Regions from separate parts of the Streptomyces sp. NPDC048197 genome, predicted to be linked through region 2. Evidence: riboswitches for the same ligand, from Rfam matches in the RefSeq annotation. Region 2 holds a riboswitch; the other holds the start of a gene.

Region 1 (11,245 bases), on a different contig from region 2:
CTTGCCGTCCAGCCAGATCTCGCCGGACATCTGCACCTTGCTGCGCTGCTGGCGCGAGGCGCGGTGCAGGCCCATGACGGCGAGCGAGGTCACCGACTTGCCGGAGCCGGACTCGCCGACGATGCCGAGCGTCTTGCCCTTCTCCAGGCTGAAGGTCAGCCCGTCGACGGACTTCACCACGCCGTCGTCGGTGGGGAAGTGCACCTTCAGGTCGCGTACGTCGAGGAAGGCGGACGTCCGCGGTGCCGTTTTCTCGGTGGCCGCCGCGGTGGCGGCCCTGTCCTCGGAGGAGTCGGTCACGAGAGCCTCACCCGCGGGTCGACGGCGGCGTACAGAACGTCCACCACCAGGTTGCAAATGACGATGAAGAACGCGGCGAGCAGGGTGACGCCGAGGATGTTCGGCAGGTCGTTGGCGTTGATCGCCTCGACGGCGAAGGCGCCGACTCCCTTGAGCGAGAAGACCTGTTCGGTGATGAGCGCGCCGCCGAGCAGCAGGCCGAGGTCCATGCCGAAGACGGTGATGATCGGGGTGAGCGCGGCGCGCAGACCGTGCCGGACGACCACCTTGCGCTCGTGCAGGCCCTTGGCGCGGGCCGTGCGGATGAAGTCCTCGGCCAGCGTCTCCAGCATGCCGGCCCGGGTGAGCCGGGCGTAGAGCGCGGAGTAGAGGAAGGCCAGGGTGACCCAGGGCAGCACCAGGGTGCGGGCCCACAGGAACGGGTTGTCCAGCAGTGGTACGTAGTCGCTGCGTTCGAAGATCGGCCACTGGTAGGTGAACAGGGCCAGGGCCAGGGCGCCGGTGAAGAACATCGGGAGCGAGACGCCGGCCAGCGCCACGCCCATCGCCGCACGGTCGAAGAACGAACCGGGGCGCAGCGCGGAGAGCACGCCGGTGGCGACGCCGGAGACGACCCACAGCACGGCCGCGCCGGCCGCGAGCGAGAGGGTCACCGGCAGCCGGGACTGGATCTCCGGCCAGACCTCGATGTGCGTCTTGAACGAGTAGCCGAAGCACGGCACGTGGCACTTGGCCGCTTCCGGGCCGAACTTGTAGTCGACGCCGGCGAAGATGCCCTTGAGGAAGTCCCAGTACTGCTCGTACACGGGCTTGTCCAGGCCGAGGTTCTTCTTCACCGCGGCGATGTCCGCGGCCGTGGGGGCCTTTCCGATGTACTGCTGGGCAAGCTGGTCGGTGCTCTGCCCGGCCAGTTTCGGCAGCAGGAAGAAGATGCCGAAAGTGACCGCGCTGACGATCAGCAGCAGGATCACTGCGCTGATCAACCTGCGGATGATGTACGAGAACACGGGGATGCGGCGTCGGCGCCGCGGGCCGGCCGGAACCGGCCCGCGGACACCAATGCCTTCACCTGCCTTCCAGGGCTGCTACTTCTTGACGCCGATGTTGAGGTAGTCGTACTGACCGCTGAAGGCCGAGGTGGACACCAGGTTGGTGGCCTTCGGCGAGCGGTACATCAGGACCTTGAAGTAGGTGAGCGGGACCAGCGCCGCCTGCTCCATCGTCTTCTTGTCGATCTCGGCGTACGCCTTCTCGCGGGCCGCCTTGTCGGTGTTGGCGATGGCCGTCTCGAGCAGCTTGTTGATCTCCGGGTCGTCCAGCTCGGACAGGTTGGTGTTGCCGGACTTGCTGATCGCCTTGCCGTTCAGGATCTGCTGCAGGTAGCCGTAGCCGGTGGGGAAGTCGGAGCCCCACTGCATCATGATCAGGCCGACGTTGTTCTTCTTGTTGAACTCCGGCACACCGGCGTAGTCCGAGAAGTACTTGCTCGTCGGGTACGACTGGATCTTGGCGGTGACGCCGATCTTCTTGAGCGACTCGATGACCGAGGTGGCCGCGTCGACCTCGTCCTGACGGTCGTTGCGGGCCAGGATCGTGGTCGTGGCCTTGCCGGCACCGCACTTGTCCCAGTGCTTCTTGGCCTCGGCCAGGTCGAGCTTGTCGCCGTCGTACTTCTGCGGGTACAGGTCGTACTTCTGGTAGCCGGCGAGGTCGGTCGGCAGGACCGTGGAGGCCAGCTCACCGCGGATCGGGCCGCCGAGCGCGGTCTGCACGGCCTTCTTGTCGATCGCGTACTCGACCGCCTTGCGGCACTCGAGGTTGTCGAACGGCTTCACCTTGGTGTTGATCGCCGTGTAGACCAGGCGCTGGCCGAGCGCGTTGTCGGTGTTGGCCTTCTCGTCGGCGTTGGTCAGGAGCTGGGCCTGCGTCTGGCCGTCGACACCGCGGCCGGCCAGGTCGACCAGGGTGTTGCCGGACTGGAGGTCCTTGTCGATCGTCGACTGGGCGACCTTCAGGTTCAGCACGATCTTGTCCGGGAGCTGCTTGCGCAGCGGGTCGGTCTTCGCCGACCACTGCGGGTTGCGGACCAGGGTGAGCTGCTTGCCCTCCTGGTAGCTCTGGAACTTGTACGAGCCGGTGGACAGCACGGACTTGGTGTAGTCCGCGCCCTTGTCCTTGGCCTGCGGGACCGGCGCGGTCTGCGGGGCGCTGACCAGGTAGTCGAACTCGGCGAACGGCTTCTTGAGGTGGAAGACGACGGTCTGGTCGTCGGGGGTCTCGATGGACTTCAGACCGGCCTTGCTCTTGTCCTTGTACGGACCCTTGTAGCCGCCGCCGTCGTTGTCCTTGAGGAACTGCTGGAAGTAGTTCGGGCCGAGCGAGAGCACGTCACGCGCGAAGTTGGAGCGCTCCACGGCGTACTTGACGTCCTGCGAGGTGACGGTGGAGCCGTCCTCGTACTTGACGCCCTTGCGGAGCTTGTACGTCCAGGTCTTGCCGCCGTCGCTGGGCTTGCCCATGGACTCGGCGAGGTCCGGGACCAGCTGGTTGCCCTTGGTGCCGGGGCCCGGCTTGAAGGTGGTGAGCGGGCGCGCGTAGAGCCGGCTGAAGTTGTAGATGAAGGCGTAGTAGGTGTTGCCCGGGTCGAACGACTCGGGGGCGTCGCTCATGGCGTAGGTGACCGTGCCGCCCTTGGCGTCCGAGGCGTTGACGACGCCCTTGGTGGCCGCGTTCGCCTCGCCGGAGCCTTCCGAGGAGCCCTTGCCCCCGCTGCAGCCGGCCAGCAAAAGGCCCGCACTGGTGATGGCCGCTATGGTCGCGACCGGAACTGACCTTCGCATGGTGGTCGGTGTCCCCTTCGTTCGGTCTTCGTACGGTCTTCGATCGGTCTTCGTTCGTCGAGAAACGTCACAACACAAAGCGCGGTGGCGGCTGGGGCGGACGCCCGCGGTGCCGTCAGCGGCTGCGCGGGTCCAGCGCGTCCCGCAGACCGTCACCGAGCAGGTTGAAAGCGAGCACGGTGACGAAGATCGCGAGGCCGGGGACGATCATGTACTGGGGGTCGACCTCGTAGTACTTGACCGCCTGGTTGAGCATGCCGCCCCAGGAGGCCTGGGGCGGCTGGATGCCGACGCCCAGGAAGCTCAGCGCGGCCTCGAAGAGGATGTTGGAGGGGATCAGCAGCGTCGAGTAGACGATGATCGGGCCCACCAGGTTGGGCAGCAGCTCCCGGAAGAGGATGAACGGTCCGCGCGCGCCCATGCCCCGGGCGGCGTCCACGAATTCCCGCTCGCGCAGCGACAGCGTCTGCGCGCGCACGATCCGTCCCATGTACGGCCAGTTGAAGAACCCGATCACGAAGATCAGCACCGAGATGTGCAGCGGCAGGCCCTCCAGGCCGAAGGCGCCGCCCTGCAGCGAGGCGGAGATCGCGATGGCGAACAGCAGCAGCGGGAACGCCAGGAAGACGTCCATCATGCGGCTGATGAAGGCGTCCACCCGCCCGCGGTAGAAACCGGCGATCACGCCGAGCACGGTGCCGATGGCGACCGACAGCAGCGTGGCGCCGAACGCCACGATCAGCGACACCCAGGAACCCTCCAGCACCCGGGCGAGCAGATCGCGGCCGAACTTCGGGTCCACGCCGAGCAGGTGGTCCCCGCTCATCCCGCCGAAGTCCCCCTTGGGCAGCGTGGTGTTGGGGTCGATCAGCGACTCGTTGGGCGCGTTGGGGTCCAGCCCCAGCAGGGCCTGCAGCGGACGGGAGAGCGCCGCGACGGCGATCAGCAGGATGACAACGATGGCACCGGCCACCGCGACCTTGTCCCGCCGGAAGCGCAGCCATGCGATCTGGCCGAGCGAGCGCCCTTCGATGCGCTTGCTCGACACGCCCTCCAGCACCGCTTCCGGCTGCGCCTCGGCAGCCGCCCCGGTGGTCTCGATCGGTGCGGTCACGGTGCCTTTGACCCCTCTCGGCCGACGGTGGCCGGCCCCTGCCCGCCGCGGTAGCGGCCTGGTTCACGTCAATTGGTGCACTGCGGAGCAAGTCCGGTGTTCCCCGCGGGAGTTCACCTTGCGGAAGGAAGTGGTTCACACGACGCCGACCGGAATGTCGCTCGCACATAGGACCGAGGCCCTTGTTGGTTCCGGAGTCTTCATCCCCTTCGCGATCAGTCACCAGCCCTGACAAGGAAAGGATGCGCAACTGTGATGTGCTCCACGGCTTTCCGTTATACGGACACAAGTTCGGGCTGAGCGGAGCCAGGAGCCGCGGGAGAGCACCTCAACCGCGGGGCACACAGGGCGAATTCAGCACAAAACCCCTGCCGGAGCGACACGCTCCGACAGGGGAGACCGGCTGTCAGTAAGGACGCGGGTAGCCGTAGCCGTACGAGGGCGCCGGCGGCTGGGCCGGCTGCTGGGTGTAGCCGTCACGGTCGAAGAACGGCCGCGCGGCGGCCCGCATCCACATGGCGACCGGGTCGTACTCGTCGTTCATCGCGACCGTGGAGACCGGCAATCCGTCCGGAACGGCACCAATCGACTGCTGGATCATCAACCGGGCCGAATCCACCGCCTGCGGACCGGTGTCGTACAGATCCAGACCGATCGCCAGATACGGGGCACCGAGCGCGGGCTGCACCCAGGCGCGGCGCAACGACCGTACGGCGGGCGTGCGATGGGCGTTCTGCGCCAGCAGCGCGTAGAACTGCGGGATGTCGATGACCGGTTCGGAGATCCGCAGCGGACCGGCGGGCAGCCGGTCGAGCCCGCCGGCGATCCGGCGCAGATCCAGCCAGGGAATGCCGACGCCGCCGCCGGGAGCGTGCGGATTCAGCCACAGTCCCCAGCGGTCGGGGAAGAGCGCGGCGGCGATCTCCCGGCCGGTGACGACCTCGTGGTCGCGGTTCCAGCCGGAGGCGGCGAGTTCGGGCGCGGAGGTCACGCAGGGCGCGTAACCGAGGCCGTCGACCTCCATGTTCCCGTACTGCGCGTCGGGCGAGCCGGCCCGGCCGTGCCAGAGCAGCATCCAGACCTGGCCCGCGGCGAGTGCGTGCAGCAGGGCTTCGTAGGCGTCGTAACGGCCGGGCGAGACCTGCTGCAGCAGCTGCTCCAGCTGTCCGGCCGCCGCCGGCCCCTGATGCGCACCCGCACTCACGTGGTCCGTCCCCTCTCTCGGCAGGGCACGTGTGGGTGCGCCCGCGCGTCATCCAACCAGCTTAGGGCTTGCCGATGGTCCAGGGCCGGAAGGCCGCGGCCTCCGCAACAGCGGCGAACCCTAGGAGTGCTCGCGCGAGTAGAAGGGCCGTACCCGCTCCAGCATCCAGTCGGCCACCGGGTCGCCCTGGGCGAGGTCGAGCATGACGAGCTGTACGGGCCAGGGCACCGGCACCGCGCCGAGGGCCCGCCCCAGCCCCGCGAGCACCACGTCACGGGCCGATCCGTCGTGCAGCGCCTCGGGGACCGTGGCGACCTGGACACCGACGAACAGTGCGGGCGTGTCGCCTTCCACACTGGCCAGGACACGCCGGGCAGTCAGGACAATTCCGACGCCGGAGAATTCCAGTCCGGCAGCGGCCAGGAAGTCCACCGGCTCGTCCTGCCAGTCCGGTTCGAAGAGCCGCACCCGGCCGCCGCCCGGCAGCCCGCCGGTGTCCGGTTCCTGACGTCCCGAGCGGCACAATTCGGCCACCGCGGGCGGCGGCACCGGGACGCCGACCGTCCCGTCCGGATTCACCACGATCCCGATCTTCGGCGGCAGCCCGCGGGCGAACTCCCGGGCCGGCGCGACGGTGAACGACATGTGCGAGCCGACGACCCGCAGGAACTCCTGCTCGGAGCTGTAGACCGGGACGTAGGCCAGCCCGCCGATGTCGACGGTGGGCAGGTCCAGTCCGGCGGTACCCAGGCCCGCACCCTGCGGACCGCCGCCGTTGGGCAGCGGCACCCACACCCGGCTGCGGCCCAGGACCTCGACGATCCGGCCGCCGGCGCCGGGATGCCCGACCGAGGCGGCCAGCACCTCTTCCAGTTCGTTCGCCGGCCAGGCCAGCTGCGGTATCCCCTGCTCCGGAAAGTTCATCTGCATCCACCCGCGTTCCACACCGCACTCCGCACTTTCTGGCCCATGACCCTAGACGAGAGGAAGCGGTGGCCGCGCCCACCGGACGGGTCGCGCTGCGGCGGGCCGCCGCGCGGGCAAAGGCGCGCCGCCGGTCAGCGGAAGGTGAGGGTTTCCAGGGCGCTCGCCGCGCGGCGGTCCAGCAGCACGGCCGAGGCGAATCCCCGCGGCAGCCGGGCCGCCTCCGCGCCGCCGACCAGGTGGGAGACCGCCCGGCGGTGCCGGGCGAAGGCGTACCCCGACACCCCGCGGCCGCGCGCCTGCTGGCCGGCCCGGGCCACCTCCGGTGCCACGTCGAGCAGGACGAGATGCAGCCCGCGGCCGCCGCGGCCGGCCGCCCGGGCGATCCAGCGGCGCACCCACGCCAGCGTCCCGCAGTCGTGCACCACCACGCTGCGGCCGGAGCGCAGGGCCCGGCCGAGCGCCAGATAGTGCGCGGCCCGGACCAGCGGGCGGTACAGGCCGTAAGGAAGCCGGCGCAGTCGGCCGCTCTCCCAGCGCTCGCGGACGTCCTGGGAGTCGATCCGGTGCACCTCGGCCCCGCCGCCGTCCAGCGACGGCACGACCCGGTGCATCAGGGTGCTCTTGCCGCTGCCGGGCAGGCCGGAGACGACCACCAGGTCACCGGGCGGGAACCGCAGCTCGGCGGCGGTCCGGGCCCGGCCGTCGCCGCGCAGGTCCACCACCCGCGCCCCGCGCCCCGGCCGGACGACCGGGCGGGCCGGGCGCCGGGCCCGGGGTGCGGCGGCGCGGACCGTCACCGGCTCGGCGGCGCGGACCGCCGCCGGCTCTTCGGGTCCGGCCCCCGAAGTGGCCGCGAGTGCCGCGTCCCTCTGCACCGTGATCACCCTTCCCGTCCGGGTTACGGTCCGGCCCGAGGCCGGTTCCCTACCCGCAGAGTGTCAAGAAAAGGTAATGGCCATCAAGGTGATTGTCCGATCCGCCCACGTCGGGGACGGTGCGCCGACCGGGCCTCCTGTATTCGGCGATCCCGTGCAATGATGTGCGCGCCACGTGCACATCTCGGTTCACCCGTGCACCGCCAACTCCATACCGGCCGCTTGAATCCGCGCGGGAGAGTCCCCGGCCGCCACGGCGGGGCGCCGAAGGAGCAAGTCCTCCCTTGAATCTCTCAGGCCCCTATACCGCGCGGGCGAGGCAGATCTGAAAAGCGAGTCCGGCCCGGCCCACGGGGCGGCTCCACCCAAGGTGCAAACCGGGCCCGTTCGCGGGCTCCCGGTGAACCTCTCAGGTTCCGATGACAGATGGGGAGAACGTCTTGTCACCCCTGCCTGGGAGCCCAGAACCATGACTGATGCCCCCCGCCGCACGGCGCTCGATGCCACGCATCGGGCACTCGGCGCGACCATGACCGACTTCGCCGGCTGGGACATGCCACTGCGTTACGGCAGCGAGCGCGACGAACACGTCGCGGTCCGCACCCGCGCCGGCCTCTTCGACCTCTCCCACATGGGCGAGATCACCGTCACCGGCCCGCAGGCCGCCGACCTCCTCGACTTCGCCCTGGTCGGCAACATCGGCGGGGTGAAGACCGGCCGCGCCCGGTACACCATGATCTGCAACGCCGAGGGCGGCATCCTCGACGACCTGATCGTCTACCGCTTGGCCGACCAGGAGTACATGGTGGTCGCCAACGCGTCCAACGCCCAGGTCGTGCTGGACGCGCTGACCGCCCGGGGCGGCGGCTTCGACGCCGTGGTCCGCGACGACCGGGACGCCTACGCGCTGCTCGCGGTGCAGGGCCCGGAGTCCCCCGGCATCCTCAAGAAGCTGACGGACGCCGATCTGGACGGGCTGAAGTACTACGCCGGCCTGCCCGGCACGGTCGCCGGCGTCGAGGCGCTGATCGCCCGTACCGGCTACACCGGCGAGGACGGCTTCGAGCTGTTCGTCCGGCCGGCCGACGCGGTCGCCCTCTGGGAGGCGCTGACCGAGGCCGGCAAGGACGTGGGCCTGGTGCCGTGCGGGCTGTCCTGCCGGGACACCCTGCGCCTGGAGGCGGGCATGCCGCTGTACGGGCACGAGCTCACCACCGCCACCACCCCGTTCGACGCGGGCCTGGGCCGGGTCGTGAAGTTCGAGAAGACGACCAACAACGGCGACTTCGTCGGCCGCGCCGCGCTGGAGGTGGCCGCCGAACGCGCCGAGGCCGCCCCGCCGCGCAAGCTGGTCGGGCTGATCGCCCAGGGCCGCCGGGTCCCGCGCGCGGGCTACCCGGTCGTCTCCGCCGACGGCACGGTGATCGGCGAGGTCACCTCGGGCGCCCCCTCCCCCACGCTCGGCAAGCCGATCGCCATCGCGTACGTCGACGCGGACTGGGCCACACCGGGCACCGAGGGTGTCCACGTGGACATCCGTGGAAGCCATGAGCCGTACGAGGTCATCGCGCTGCCCTTCTACAAGCGGCAGAAGTAACGGTTCGTCCCGGCGGACCGGACGGCGGCGCGCCACCGCGCGTCTCACTGTGCAAGACGCTCCCCCCGGACTTCGTCCCGGGAGGTGCCCCCATTCACGATCACACCCTCGCGTACAGGAGAATCGAGCCATGAGCAACCCCCAGCAGCTGCGCTACAGCAAGGAGCACGAGTGGCTGTCGGCCGCCGAGGAAGGCGTCTCGACGGTCGGCATCACGGAGCACGCGGCGAACGCGCTCGGCGACGTCGTCTACGTGCAGCTCCCTGAGGTCGGCTCCACGGTCACGGCGGGCGAGAGCTGCGGTGAGCTGGAGTCGACCAAGTCGGTCAGCGATCTCTACGCGCCCGTGCACGGCGAGATCGTGGAGATCAACGAGGACGTCGTCAACGACCCCTCGCTGGTGAACTCCGCCCCGTTCGAGGGCGGTTGGCTGTTCAAGGTGAAGATCAGCGACGAGCCCGCCGAGCTGCTGTCGGCCGACGAGTACGCCGCGTTCATCACCGGTTGAGCCACCCCGCCCGTTGGAAGTGCTCTGCGCCCTCTGACCCCTCCAGGAAAGACCCATGTCGCTTCTGAACAGCTCCCTGCACGAGCTCGACCCCGACGTCGCCGCGGCCGTCGACGCCGAGCTGCACCGTCAGCAGTCCACCCTCGAAATGATCGCGTCGGAGAACTTCGCCCCCGTCGCCGTCATGGAGGCCCAGGGCTCCGTCCTCACCAACAAGTACGCCGAGGGCTACCCCGGCCGCCGCTACTACGGCGGCTGCGAGCACGTCGATGTCGTCGAGCAGATCGCCATCGACCGCATCAAGGCCCTCTTCGGCGCCCCCTACGCCAACGTCCAGCCGCACTCCGGCGCCCAGGCCAACGCCGCCGCCATGTTCGCCCTCCTCAAGCCTGGTGACACCATCCTGGGTCTCAACCTCGCCCACGGCGGGCACCTGACCCACGGCATGAAGATCAACTTCAGCGGCAAGCTCTACAACGTCGTCCCCTACCACGTCGACGAGAAGACCAACCTGGTCGACATGGACGAGGTCGAGCGCCTGGCCAAGGAGCACCGCCCCAAGCTGATCGTCGCCGGCTGGTCGGCCTACCCCCGGCAGCTCGACTTCGCCGCCTTCCGCCGCATCGCCGACTCCGTCGACGCCTACCTCATGGTCGACATGGCGCACTTCGCGGGCCTCGTGGCGGCCGGGCTGCACCCCTCCCCGGTGCCGCACGCCCACGTGGTGACCACCACCACCCACAAGACCCTCGGCGGCCCCCGCGGCGGCGTCATCCTCTCCGCCACCCCGGAGATCTCCAAGAAGGTCAACTCCGCGGTCTTCCCCGGCCAGCAGGGCGGCCCCCTGGAACACGTCATCGCGGCCAAGGCGGTCTCCTTCAAGGTCGCCGCGTCCGACGAGTTCAAGGAGCGCCAGCAGCGGACCCTGGAAGGCGCCAAGATCCTCGCCGAGCGCCTGGTCCAGGACGACGTCACCGAGCACGGTGTGTCGGTCCTGTCCGGCGGCACCGACGTCCACCTCGTCCTGGTCGACCTGCGCAACAGCCAGCTCGACGGCCAGCAGGCCGAGGACCGTCTGCACGAGGTCGGCATCACCGTCAACCGCAACGCCATCCCCAACGACCCCCGGCCCCCGATGGTGACCTCGGGTCTGCGGATCGGCACCCCGGCCCTGGCCACCCGCGGCTTCACGGCCGACGACTTCCGCGAGGTCGCCGACATCATCGCCGAGGCCCTCAAGCCGGACCACGACGCCGAGGCCCTCAAGGCCCGGGTCACCGCGCTCGCGGAGAAGTACCCGCTGTACCCGTCGCTGTGACGCGTCTCATGCGGTGATCCTCCGGTCCGCCGGCCCCCGGCGGACGCGGGCTCAACGGGCCGTGAGCCCGGGGCCGTTGGTCCCGGGCTCGTGGTCCGCATGCCCGGATTCCCCTCCTCCTTCGCCGATGTCGCGCGCCCTCACGGCGGAACCGGTGATTCACGGTGATTCGCGCGAAATAAGGTGTCAGCGGCATACGCAGCAACCCTTCAACGGCGAGGGGGCATTTCGACAGCAGGACGGACGACACCACCCCATGGACATGAGCGCGGGCGACCGGAAGGGGCTCAGCCTCTTCGCCCTCATCATGATCGGCATCGGCTCGATCTTCGGCTCCGGCTGGCTCTTCGGCGCCGGTGCCGCCGCGCAAGTGGCGGGCCCCGCGGCACTGGTCGCCTGGGTGATCGGTGCCGTCTTCATCGGCATGATCGCGATGACCTACGCGGAGGTCGGCGCGGCCTACCCGATCCCCGGCGGAATGGCCCGCTACGGCCACCTCTCGCACGGACCGGTGCTCGGCTTCCTCACCGGCTGGGCGGTGTGGATCGCGACCGCCTCGCTC
Region 2 (11,245 bases):
GTCAAGGGCCTGGTCATGCGGCATGTCGTGGAGGCGGCCGGCGACCGCGACGTGGACACCACCGACGGCGTCCGGGTCGTGGAGTCCGACGGCCGCTGGATCCTGGTCCTGCCCGACCCGGCCGAGGCGGTCACGCACCTGTGGGCGGAAGGGCCGGACGACGCCTCCGCCCAGCAGCTGCTGGACGAGTGGTCGGCCGTGGTGGACAGCGCCGGACGCTGATTCGGACCCCACCGGCGCGCCGGGCATCGGCACGCCGGTGGGGCCATTGGGAGACTGCGGAGCCGACGTGCGACGATGTGCGGCATGTCGCAGCAGCGCCCCGATCGGAGCACACCGAACAGACCGGCCGCGCGCCCCGACGCCTCCATGTCGCTGCTGACCAACGTGATGGACCACAGCCTCGACGACGGGTACGCCGAGGCGGCCGCGCGCAAGTCGGAGGCGGGTGTGCGCGGTCTGCCGCGCACCCTGCGGGCGAAGTTGGGCCTCGCGGCCGGTCTGGTGCTGGCCGCGCTCGTGGTGACCGTCGGGGCGGCACAGGCCCGGATATCCGCACCGACGCTCGCCAAGGAGCGTACGGAGCTGATCAACCGCATTCAGAAGGGCACCGGCCAGGCGGACCGGCAGCAGCAGCGGGTCGACGCGCTGCGGGACGACGTCAGCAGGATGCAGCGCGAGGCGCTGAAGCAGCACGGTGGGGGCAAGGCCGAACTGCTCGCCCTGCTGGCCGGTTCGACGCAGGCCACCGGGCCGGGCGTGAAGCTCGTCGTGGACGACGCCAAGGGGGCCGAGTCCGGTGGCGGCGGGCCGCGGGAGAGCAGCGATTTCTCGGACACCGGGCGGGTGCGGGACCGGGACATGCAACGCGTCGTCAACGGCCTGTGGGCCTCGGGCGCGGAGGCCATCTCCGTCAATGGACAGCGGCTTACGTCACTCTCGGCGATCAGAGCCGCGGGAGACGCCATACTGGTCGACAACAAGCCACTGGTGCCGCCCTATACGGTGCTGGCGGTGGGGGACGGGCAGCGGCTGAGCACCGCGTTCCAGGACAGCGCCGACGGTCAGTACCTGCACATCCTGCAGGAGAACTACGGCGTCCGCGCCAGGATTTCCGCCGAGAGCGAGCTGACGCTGCCGCCCGCGCCCAGCTTGATCGTACGTACCGCAAAGCCGAAGGCCGGTGCCGCCAAGCCGGACGGCGCCGACACAGGGAAGGGCACATCGTGATCGCCGTACTGGGCCTCATCGTGGGAGTCGTGGTCGGGCTGGTGGTGCGGCCCGTGGTGCCGACGGTGGTCGAGCCTTACTTGCCGATCGCTGTCGTCGCCGCGCTGGACGCCGTGTTCGGCGGTCTGCGGGCCATGCTGGACGGGATCTTCGACGACAAGGTCTTCGTGGTCTCCTTCCTGTCGAACGTGGTCGTCGCGGCGCTGATCGTCTTCCTCGGTGACAAGCTGGGCGTCGGTGCCCAACTCTCCACCGGTGTCGTCGTCGTGCTGGGCATCCGCATCTTCTCCAACGCCGCGGCGATCCGCCGGCACGTCTTCCGGGCGTGAGGCGGATGGCAACGGACGAGAAGCCGGACCCGGAGCAGCGGCCGGAGCGCCCGGAACGGCCGGAGCTGGAGCGCGGTGCGGCCGACCGGCGGCCGATGCCGCCGGAGAGCCGGAGCGCGGCTGAGCCGGCGAAGTCCGCGGACGACGCGGAAAGCCAGGAACCGGACACGACTGGACAGAAGCCGGACAACGGGGCAGACTCCTCGGCCCCGGCGGCGGACACCGCCGACGGGGACGCGGAACGCCCGAAGACCGGTCGGGAGCGGCTGGTGGCGAGCCTGTGGCCGCCGCGGCTGACCCGGGCTCAACTGATCGTCGCCCTGCTGCTGTTCATTCTCGGCCTCGGCCTGGCGATTCAGGTACGTTCCACGAGTGACAGCAGTGCGCTGCGAGGTGCGCGTCAGGAGGACCTGGTTCGCATTCTGGACGAGCTGGACAACCGCTCCCAGCGGTTGACGGACGAACAGCGGCGCCTGGAAGGGCAGAAGACCGAGCTGGCGAACAGCTCGGACCAGGCCGAGGAGGCCCGTAAGCAGACCGTGGAGAAGGAACAGCAGCTGGGTGTGCTGGCCGGGACCGTCGCGGCGCAAGGGCCCGGCATCAACCTGACCATCGACGACCCGACGCACTCCGTGGAGGCGGACAAGCTGCTGGACACCATCCAGGAGCTGCGGGCGGCCGGCGCCGAGGCCATCCAGGTCAACGACGTCCGGGTCGTCGCGAACACCTCCCTCTCGGACGTCCGGGGCGGGGTGGAGATCGACGGCCGGCGCGTCACGCAGCCGTACCGCTTCAAGGTCATCGGCAAGCCGGAGGATCTGGAACCGGCGCTGAACATCCCCGGTGGAGTGGTCCAGACACTGGAAAAGGAGCAGGCCAAGGTGTCTGTGACCCGTGAGGAGAAGATCATTGTGGACGCCTTGCGGGCGGCGAAGCGGCCTGACTACGCTCGGTCGTCATCGCAGTGAGGCGTACAGGTATGTCGAGTGCCCCAGGAGGGCATGAGGTAGCGGGGGGTCGACGCACCGTGCGTGTGGTGTGTGGTGGAAACTGTCTGGAGGCCACGGACGTTCACTGGATGTCCGGATGGGCCGGTGTGTGCATCGAGGGTTCGTCCTGCCCCACGGGCGGGTCTGTTTCGTTCAAGGGGAATCGCCCGTGAAGTTGTTTGGAAAGCTGTTCGGCAAGAGCGCGCGCCAGGAGGGCGGCAGCGGCTCGGCGCGGCATCGCGCTGCGGGCCGGGCCGACGAGAGCGGCGCGGCCGAGAACCGTCCCCTCTTCCGTGACGAGGTCGGCGGTCCGTCCGGGGGGCACGGCGCGGGTTCTGTTGACCCCTCCGGTGCCGCCCGCATAGGTTCCCAGGAACCATCAGCCGCACCCACGGGCGGAGGTCCGGCCTTGCCGGTTTGTACGAGGTGTGGGCACCGGAACGCCGAGGCGAGCCGGTTCTGCTCCAACTGCGGCGCGCCGCTGCGCGCAGGTGCGCAGCCCGAGCGGGCGTCCGAGACGACGTCGACGATCTCCATTTCGGGGCTCGAGGCCTACGACTCGGAGACGACGGGCCAGAATCTCTCGCCCGCGCTGTCGCCGGAGGCCCAGGCGGCCGTGGACGCCCTTCCGTTGGGTTCGGCGCTGCTCATCGTCCGCCGCGGTCCTAACTCCGGCAGCCGCTTCCTTCTGGACAGCGAGCTGACGACGGCGGGCCGGCATCCGCAGAGCGACATCTTCCTCGACGACGTGACGGTCTCGCGTCGGCACGTGGAATTCCGTCGCGGCCCGGACGGCCTCTTCACGGTCTCCGACGTCGGCAGCCTGAACGGCACCTACGTCAACCGTGAGCGCATCGACTCCGTCGCCCTCAACAACGGCGACGAGGTCCAGATCGGCAAGTACCGCCTGGTCTTCTACGCGAGCCAGCGAGGCGCCGGCATCTGACCGGCCAGGGAAGGCACATGCGCCATACACCGAAAGGCGGTGCCGGGGATTCCGGCACCGCCTCCTCGGCCGGCAAGCCGGTGAGCATCGGCACGGTGCTCAACCAGCTGCGCGAGGAGTTCCCCGAGGTCACCATCTCCAAGATCCGCTTCCTGGAGGCCGAGGGGCTGGTCGAGCCGAAGCGCACGCCTTCCGGGTACCGCAAATTCACCCCGGCCGACGTGGAGCGGCTGGCGAGCGTCCTGCGGATGCAGCGCGACCACTATCTGCCGCTGAAGGTCATCCGCGAGCATCTGGACGCCATCGAGCGCGGGGAGCAGGTCACGCTGCCGGCACCCGCCGCGCCTGCCCGCGATCTGATCGAGGGCGTCCCGGAAGCGGGCGAGGAAAACCCCACGGCTGCCCGGATCGGCCGGGCCGAGCTGTTGGCTGCCGCCGAGGTGGACGAGGCGGCGCTCGCCGACTGGGAGTCGTACGGACTCATCGTCCCCCATGCGGACGGCGGATACGACATCGAGGCCGTCACGGTCGCCAAACTCGTCGCCGACCTGGGGCGTTTCGGTCTCGAACCACGGCACCTGCGGGTCGTCAAGGCGGCCGCGGAGCGCGAGGCGGGCCTGGTCGAGCAGGTCGTTGCACCCCTTCGGCGGCACCGCAATCCGCAGACCAGGGCCCATGCCGAGGCCACCGCCAGGGAGCTCGCCACGCTCTCCGTACGGCTGCACGCGGCGCTGGTGCAGAGCGCGCTGCGGGGCCGGCCGTAGTGAGCAAAAGAGTGCCCGACTACCCAAACCTGCCGGGCACGTCCTAGGGTTGCTGTGTGAACGAGCTCGACGTCGTGGGTGTCCGGGTGGAAATGCCTTCCAGCCAACCGATCGTGCTCCTGCGGGAGGTGGGGGGCGACCGTTACCTGCCCATTTGGATCGGGCCGGGTGAGGCCACCGCCATCGCCTTCGCCCAGCAGGGCATGGTCCCCGCCAGGCCGCTGACGCACGACCTTTTCAAGGACGTGCTGGAGGCGGTGGGGCAGGAGCTGACGCAGGTGCGCATCACCGATCTGCGCGAGGGGGTCTTCTATGCGGAACTGGTCTTTGCCAGCGGGGTGGAGGTCAGTGCCCGTCCGTCCGACGCGATAGCGCTGGCCCTGCGCACCGGAACGCCGATCTTCGGCACCGACGGTGTGCTGGACGACGCGGGGATCGCGATCCCGGACGAGCAGGAGGACGAGGTGGAGAAGTTCCGCGAGTTCCTCGACCAGATCTCCCCCGAGGACTTCGGGACCAACAGCCAGTAGCCGGCGTGGCTGGAGGGGCGAAGGGTCTGATTCCGGCCAAACTATTTAGCCATTCCCCGCGCGAGGTCACGAGAAACCACTCGTAGGGTGATTATCACTCGGCGTGGCGAGCGCGGCGATCGTTGACGCACCCCGAGTGACTGCATACCGTCGATATGGCAGGTCCCGTCCGGGACGTGGAGGACGGAGGGCGGCGTGGCAATCACCGGCGACGGTATGGCGGCGGAAGGGGCGTTGCCGCTCCACGCGGGCGCAACGGCGAACTGCGCACCGGCACCGGCCGCGGCGGTGTCGGGGGACTGCGAGGCGCAGAACATCGGCTATCGCGGCCCGACCGCATGCGCGGCAGCGGGCATCACCTACCGGCAGCTCGACTACTGGGCGCGCACCGGCCTGGTGGAGCCGAGCATCCGGCCCGCGTACGGCTCCGGCACCCAGCGGCTCTACAGCTTCCGGGACGTCGTCGTCCTGAAGATCGTCAAGCGGCTGCTGGACACCGGGGTCTCGCTGCAGAACATCCGCACCGCCGTCCAGCACCTGCGCGCGCGGGGGCTGGCGGATCTGACGCGGATGACCCTGATGAGCGACGGCGCGACGGTCTACGAGTGCACCTCGCCCGACCAGGTCGTGGACCTCCTCCAGGGCGGCCAGGGCGTCTTCGGGATCGCCGTGGGCGTGGTGTGGCGGGACGTGGAGGGCGCCCTCTCGCAGCTGCACGGGGAGCGCGTGGACACCGGCGAGACGCTGATCGGGAAGAACCCGCACGACGAACTGGCACGTCGGCGCAACCGGGCCGGCTGAGCCGCACGCCCGGGCCCCGGCCCGGCGGCGGGTCGATTGTCAGTGCCATGCGGCAGCATCGGACATGTGAGACCCGCGCCGACGATCCTGCATCTGGACATGGATGCGTTCTACGCCTCTGCTGAGCAGGCGGCGAAGCCGAGCCTGCGCGGGAAACCGGTGGTGGTCGGCGGGATCGGGCCGCGTGGCGTCGTCGCCACGGCGTCGTACGAGGCCCGGGTCTTCGGGGTGCGCTCGGCGATGCCGACGGCCCAGGCGCGCCGGCTGTGCCCCAACGCCGCATACCTCAGTCCCCGTTTCACCCTGTACCGCCAGGTGAGTGAAACGGTCATGAGGCTGCTGCACGCCCTGTCGCCGCTGGTGGAGCCGCTGAGCCTGGACGAGGCGTTCGTGGACCTGGAGGCGGGCGGGGTGGCTCCGGAGACGGCCGCGGTACGGGCGGTGGGGGAGCAGCTGCGGCGCGACATCCGGGCGGCGACCGGCCTGACCGGCTCGGTGGGGCTGGCCGGCGCCAAGATGCTGGCGAAGATCGCGTCCGAGCAGGCCAAGCCGGACGGCCTGGTGGTCATTCCGCCCGGCACCGAGCGGGAGCTGCTGGGCCCGATGTCGGTGCGGACGCTGCCCGGGGTGGGGCCCGCGACGGCCGAGACGCTGCGCCGGGCCGGGATCCACACGATCACGGAGACCGCGGAGGCCGGCGAGGCGGAGCTGGTACGTCTCCTGGGGAAGGCGCACGGCGCCGGGCTGTACGCGATGGCCCTGGGGCAGGACGACCGTCCCGTGGTGGCCGAGCGCGACGCCAAGTCCATCTCCGTCGAGGACACCTTCGAGGTCGACCTGACCGACCGGACGCGGGTGCGGACGGAGGTGCTGCGGCTGGCCGACCGCTGCGTCCAGCGGCTGCGGGCGGCCGGGCGCTCCGGGCGCACGGTGGTGATCAAGGTGCGCAACTACGACTTCTCGACGCTGACCCGCTCCGAGACGCTCCGCGGGCCCACCGACGACCCCGCGGTCATCCGGGAGGCCGCGGTGCGGCTGCTGGAGCTGGTGGACACCACCGGCGGCGTCCGGCTGCTGGGTGTGGGGGTCAGCGGGCTGGCCGACTTCACCCAGGAAGACCTCTTCGCCCAGCTGATGACGGAGCGGGAGGCCGAGGAGCTGGCGCGGGCCGCGCAGGAGCGGGCCGGGGCGGAGCCCGCCGAGGAGGCACCTGAGGAGGAGCGGCCGCGCCGCTGGCACCCGGGCGTGGACGTGGTCCACGACGAGTACGGCGCGGGGTGGGTACAGGGCAGTGGGCTGGGGAGAGTGACCGTCCGCTTCGAGACGCCGTGGTCCGCACCGGGGAGGGTGCGGACCTTTGCCGTCGAGGACCCGGCGCTACGGCCGGGAGAGCCCCTGCCGCTGGTGGGCGGGGGGCCCGGGGCGGATCAGTCCTCCGATCCGGCGATCTTGCCGAAGTCGCTGTCGGAGGTGCCCGAGTTGCCGGGGGACACCGGGTCGGAGTCGGGGGAGGAGATATCCAGGCGGTAGTGGTGGTAGAGCTGAAGTTCCTGCTCAGGGGAGAGATGGCGGCCCACACCGAAGTCCGGGGCGTCCTTGATCAGCTTGCGGTCGTACGGGATGTGCAGGCTCTCGCCGACCATTTTGCTGGGTTCCAGGGGGACGAACGCGTCCCGGCTGAAGAGCCCGGTGCGTACGGCTGCCCACTCCGGTTCCCCCGTCGCGTCGTCGAGATAGACCTCGTCGATGGTGCCTATCTTCGCGCCGTTACGGTCGAACGCTTTGCGGCCGATCAGGCTCCGGGGATCGATATCGGTTTGCACGGCCCCTCCAATTGGTCGCAACTGCCCCGTGACAACTACCAAACGGCACATTTCATGCCCCGGCCACTCGAAGGATCCTTCGAGTGGTGCGCTGGTAGGCTGGCGAATGGCCGCAGAACCCGTGCGGGAGAGTCCTTTGTCGTTCGCGACGAGGGCGCCGAAGGAGCAAATCCTCCCCGGAATCTCTCAGGCACACGTACCGCACGGACGAGGTCACTCTGGAAAGCAGGGCGGGCCGCGGAAGGCACAGCTCCGGGACCCCTCCTCACCGACGGTGAAAGCCGGGCCGCCGTGCGCGGGCCGGTGAAGCTCTCAGGTTGAGATGACAGAGGGGGAGGCCGTCCGGGCACCCGCGCCGTGGTGCCCCTCGTAGGTCGTACCGACCAGGAGGCCCCCGCAGATGACCACCAACCGCATCTCCTTGACCGAGCTGGAGCGCGGCACCCCCTTCGAGCACCGGCACATCGGCCCCGACCACGAGGCGCAGGCCAAGATGCTGGCGCACATCGGTTTCGGGTCGCTGGACGAGCTCACTGCCGCCGCCGTCCCCGACGTGATCAAGAGCGCGGAGGCGCTCGGCCTGCCGCAGGCCCGTACCGAGGCCGAGGTCCTCCAGGAGCTGCGCGGCCTCGCGGACCGCAACCAGGTGCTGGCTTCCATGATCGGCCTGGGCTACTACGGCACGTTCACCCCGCCGGTGATCCTCCGCAACGTCATGGAGAACCCCGCCTGGTACACGGCGTACACCCCGTACCAGCCGGAGATCTCGCAGGGCCGCCTGGAGGCGCTGCTGAACTTCCAGACGATGGTCGCCGACCTGACCGGACTGCCCACCTCCGGCGCCTCCCTGCTGGACGAGGGCACCGCGGCGGCCGAGGCGATGGCGCTCTCCCGCCGCGTCGGCAAGGTCAAGCAGGGCGTCTTCCTCGTCGATGCCGACTGCCTGCCGCAGACCATCGCCGTGATCGAGACCCGCGCCGAGCCGACCGGCGTCGAGGTCGTCGTCGCCGACCTCTCCGACGGCATCCCCGCCGAGATCGCCGAGCGCGGCGTCTTCGGCGTCCTGCTGCAGTACCCGGGCGCCTCCGGGGCAGTCCGGGACCCGCGCGCCCTGATCGAGCACGCCCACGAGCTCGGCGCGATCGTCACCGTCGCCGCCGACCTGCTCGCGCTGACCCTGCTGACCTCGCCGGGCGAGCTCGGCGCGGACATCGCGGTCGGCACCACCCAGCGCTTCGGCGTCCCGATGGGCTTCGGCGGGCCGCACGCCGGCTTCATGGCGGTGCGCGAGCAGTTTGCGCGCAGCCTCCCCGGCCGCCTCGTGGGCGTCTCCGTGGACGCCGACGGCCACAGGGCCTACCGGCTCGCGCTGCAGACCCGTGAGCAGCACATCCGCCGTGAGAAGGCCACCAGCAACATCTGCACCGCGCAGGTGCTGCTCGCCGTCATGGCCGGTATGTACGCCGTCTACCACGGCCCCGAGGGCCTGCGGACCATCGCCCGGCGCACCCACCGCTACGCGGCCATCCTCGCCGAGGGTCTGCGGGCCGGCGGTGTGGAGCTGGTCCACGGCGCATACTTCGACACGCTGACCGCCCGGGTGCCCGGCCGGGCCGCCGAGGTCGTCGCCGCCGCCCGCGAGGCCGGCATCAACCTCCGCCAGGTCGACGCGGACCTGGTCGGCATCGCCTGCGACGAGACCACCGGCCGCGCCCAGCTGACCGGGGTCTGGGCCGCCTTCGGCGTGCAGGCCGACATCGAGAAGCTCGACGCGGCCACCGACGAAACGCTCCCGCAGACCCTGCTGCGCACCGACGACTACCTCACCCACCCGGTCTTCCACGAGCACCGCTCCGAGACCGCGATGCTGCGCTACCTGCGCACCCTCGCGGACAAGGACTACGCGCTGGACCGCGGCATGATCCCGCTCGGCTCCTGCACGATGAAGCTGAACGCCACCACCGAGATGGAGCCGGTCACCTGGCCCGCGTTCGGCCAGCTGCACCCCTTCGCGCCGGCCGACCAGGCCCAGGGCTACCTCACGCTGATCCAGGAGCTGGAGGAGCGCCTCGCCACCGTCACCGGCTACGACAAGGTCTCCCTCCAGCCCAACGCCGGCTCCCAGGGCGAGCTGGCCGGCCTGCTGGCCGTCCGCGCCTACCACCGCGCCAACGGGGACGAGCAGCGCACGGTCTGCCTGATCCCGTCCTCCGCGCACGGCACCAACGCCGCCAGCGCCGTAATGGCCGGCATGAAGGTCGTCGTCGTCAAGACCGGCGAGGACGGCGAGGTCGACGCCGACGACCTGCACGCCAAGATCGAGAAGCACCGCGACGAGCTCGCGGTCCTGATGGTGACGTACCCCTCCACCCACGGCGTGTTCGAGGAGCACATCACCCAGATCTGCGCCGCGGTGCACGACGCCGGCGGCCAGGTCTACGTCGACGGCGCCAACCTGAACGCGCTGGTCGGCCTCGCCGAGCCGGGCAAGTTCGGCGGTGACGTCTCGCACCTCAACCTGCACAAGACCTTCTGCATCCCGCACGGCGGTGGCGGCCCCGGCGTCGGCCCGGTCGCCGTCCGCGCCCACCTGGCGCCGTACCTCCCCAACCACCCGCTGCAGCCCACCGCGGGTCCGGAGACCGGCGTCGGACCGATCTCGGCAGCCCCCTGGGGCTCCGCGGGCATCCTGCCGATCTCCTGGGCGTACGTCCGCCTGATGGGCGGCGAGGGTCTCAAGCGCGCCACCCAGGTCGCGGTCCTCAGCGCCAACTACGTCGCCAAGCGCCTGGAGCCGCACTACCCCGTGCTCTACAACGGCCCCGGCGGCCTGGTCGCGCACGAGTGCATCATCGACGTCCGGCCGCTGACCAAGGCGACCGGCGTGAGCATCGACGACGTCGCCAAGCGGCTGATCGACTACGGCTTCCACGCGCCGACGATGTCCTTCCCGGTGGCCGGCACGCTCATGATCGAGCCGACCGAGAGCGAGGACCTCGCCGAGCTGGACCGGTTCTGCGACGCGATGATCGCCATCCGCGCGGAGATCGAGAAGGTCGGCACGGGGGAGTGGGACAAGGACGACAACCCGCTGCGCAACGCCCCGCACACCGCGGGCGCGCTCGGCGGCGAGTGGACCCACCCGTACTCCCGCGAGGAGGCCGTCTTCCCGGGCGGTGTCGTGGCGGCCGAGAAGTACTGGCCGCCGGTGCGGCGGATCGACGGCGCCTTCGGTGACCGCAACCTCGTCTGCTCCTGCCCGCCGCTGGACGCGTACGACGCCTGAGCCGTTCCACGGCAACAGCAAGGGCCCTCGGCAGGTGTTCTGCCGGGGGCCCTGGTGGTTCTTGCCGGGTGCGCGGGGTCAGGCCGCCGCGGTGACCCGGGCCCGGTGCGGGGCGATGACCTGCCCGTCCGGCAGCAGCTCACCGGTGTCCTCGAAGAGCAGGACGCCGTTGCAGAGCAGGCTCCAGCCCTGCTCCGGGTGGTGTGCCACAAGGTGTGCGGCCTCCCGGTCGGTGGAATCCGCTGAGGGGCAAGGTGGTTGGTGCTGACACATGGAAGTTGTCTTTCGCTGCGGTGTGGTGAACGTCGTCGTGCGGCTCGATGAGCTCGATGAGATGGCCATGGCCGCTCCCCCGTTTCTTCGGTCGGTCCCAGTGTTGCCCTACGGAAGGGATTCCGCAGGGATTTCGCAGCAGCGGTACTCACTCGATATCGACGCGTCACCCGTGCGGGCGGTTGCTCCCAAGTGCTCTCCTCTCCAAGGGGGTTGGGAGTGGTACCCGCGGGCTAGATGAATGAGTCCGATGTTCTCAGTGGTCGAAGGCGAT

The links. Region 2 has a riboswitch for glycine ahead of gcvP (aminomethyl-transferring glycine dehydrogenase). Riboswitches for the same ligand answer to the same signal wherever they lie in the genome.
Region 1: linked by a shared signal. The riboswitch ahead of gcvT (glycine cleavage system aminomethyltransferase GcvT) and the one ahead of gcvP (aminomethyl-transferring glycine dehydrogenase) in region 2 are both predicted to bind glycine.

What each region holds. Positions count from the first base shown of each region.
Region 1 is NZ_JBIDAJ010000015.1:106,512-117,756, forward strand. It holds gene ACGF4C_RS20925 (ABC transporter ATP-binding protein) at 1-300, opposite strand, end outside; gene ACGF4C_RS20930 (ABC transporter permease) at 297-1,307, opposite strand; gene ACGF4C_RS20935 (ABC transporter substrate-binding protein) at 1,386-3,140, opposite strand; gene ACGF4C_RS20940 (ABC transporter permease) at 3,256-4,254, opposite strand; gene ACGF4C_RS20945 (enhanced serine sensitivity protein SseB C-terminal domain-containing protein) at 4,661-5,458, opposite strand; gene ACGF4C_RS20950 (enhanced serine sensitivity protein SseB) at 5,579-6,382, opposite strand; gene ACGF4C_RS20955 (AAA family ATPase) at 6,517-7,266, opposite strand; glycine riboswitch at 7,484-7,579, shown strand; gene gcvT (glycine cleavage system aminomethyltransferase GcvT) at 7,730-8,857, shown strand; gene gcvH (glycine cleavage system protein GcvH) at 8,988-9,365, shown strand; gene glyA (serine hydroxymethyltransferase) at 9,421-10,683, shown strand; gene ACGF4C_RS20975 (APC family permease) at 10,940-11,245, shown strand, end outside.
Region 2 is NZ_JBIDAJ010000070.1:53-11,297, reverse strand. It holds gene ACGF4C_RS38995 (sugar phosphate nucleotidyltransferase) at 1-222, shown strand, start outside; gene ACGF4C_RS38990 (DUF881 domain-containing protein) at 298-1,230, shown strand; gene ACGF4C_RS38985 (small basic family protein) at 1,227-1,559, shown strand; gene ACGF4C_RS38980 (DUF881 domain-containing protein) at 1,565-2,527, shown strand; gene ACGF4C_RS38975 (FHA domain-containing protein) at 2,646-3,494, shown strand; gene ACGF4C_RS38970 (MerR family transcriptional regulator) at 3,512-4,258, shown strand; gene ACGF4C_RS38965 (bifunctional nuclease family protein) at 4,315-4,788, shown strand; gene ACGF4C_RS38960 (MerR family transcriptional regulator) at 4,984-5,589, shown strand; gene ACGF4C_RS38955 (DNA polymerase IV) at 5,656-7,119, shown strand; gene ACGF4C_RS38950 (PRC-barrel domain-containing protein) at 7,017-7,412, opposite strand; glycine riboswitch at 7,527-7,624, shown strand; gene gcvP (aminomethyl-transferring glycine dehydrogenase) at 7,813-10,698, shown strand; gene ACGF4C_RS38940 (DUF5999 family protein) at 10,777-10,971, opposite strand.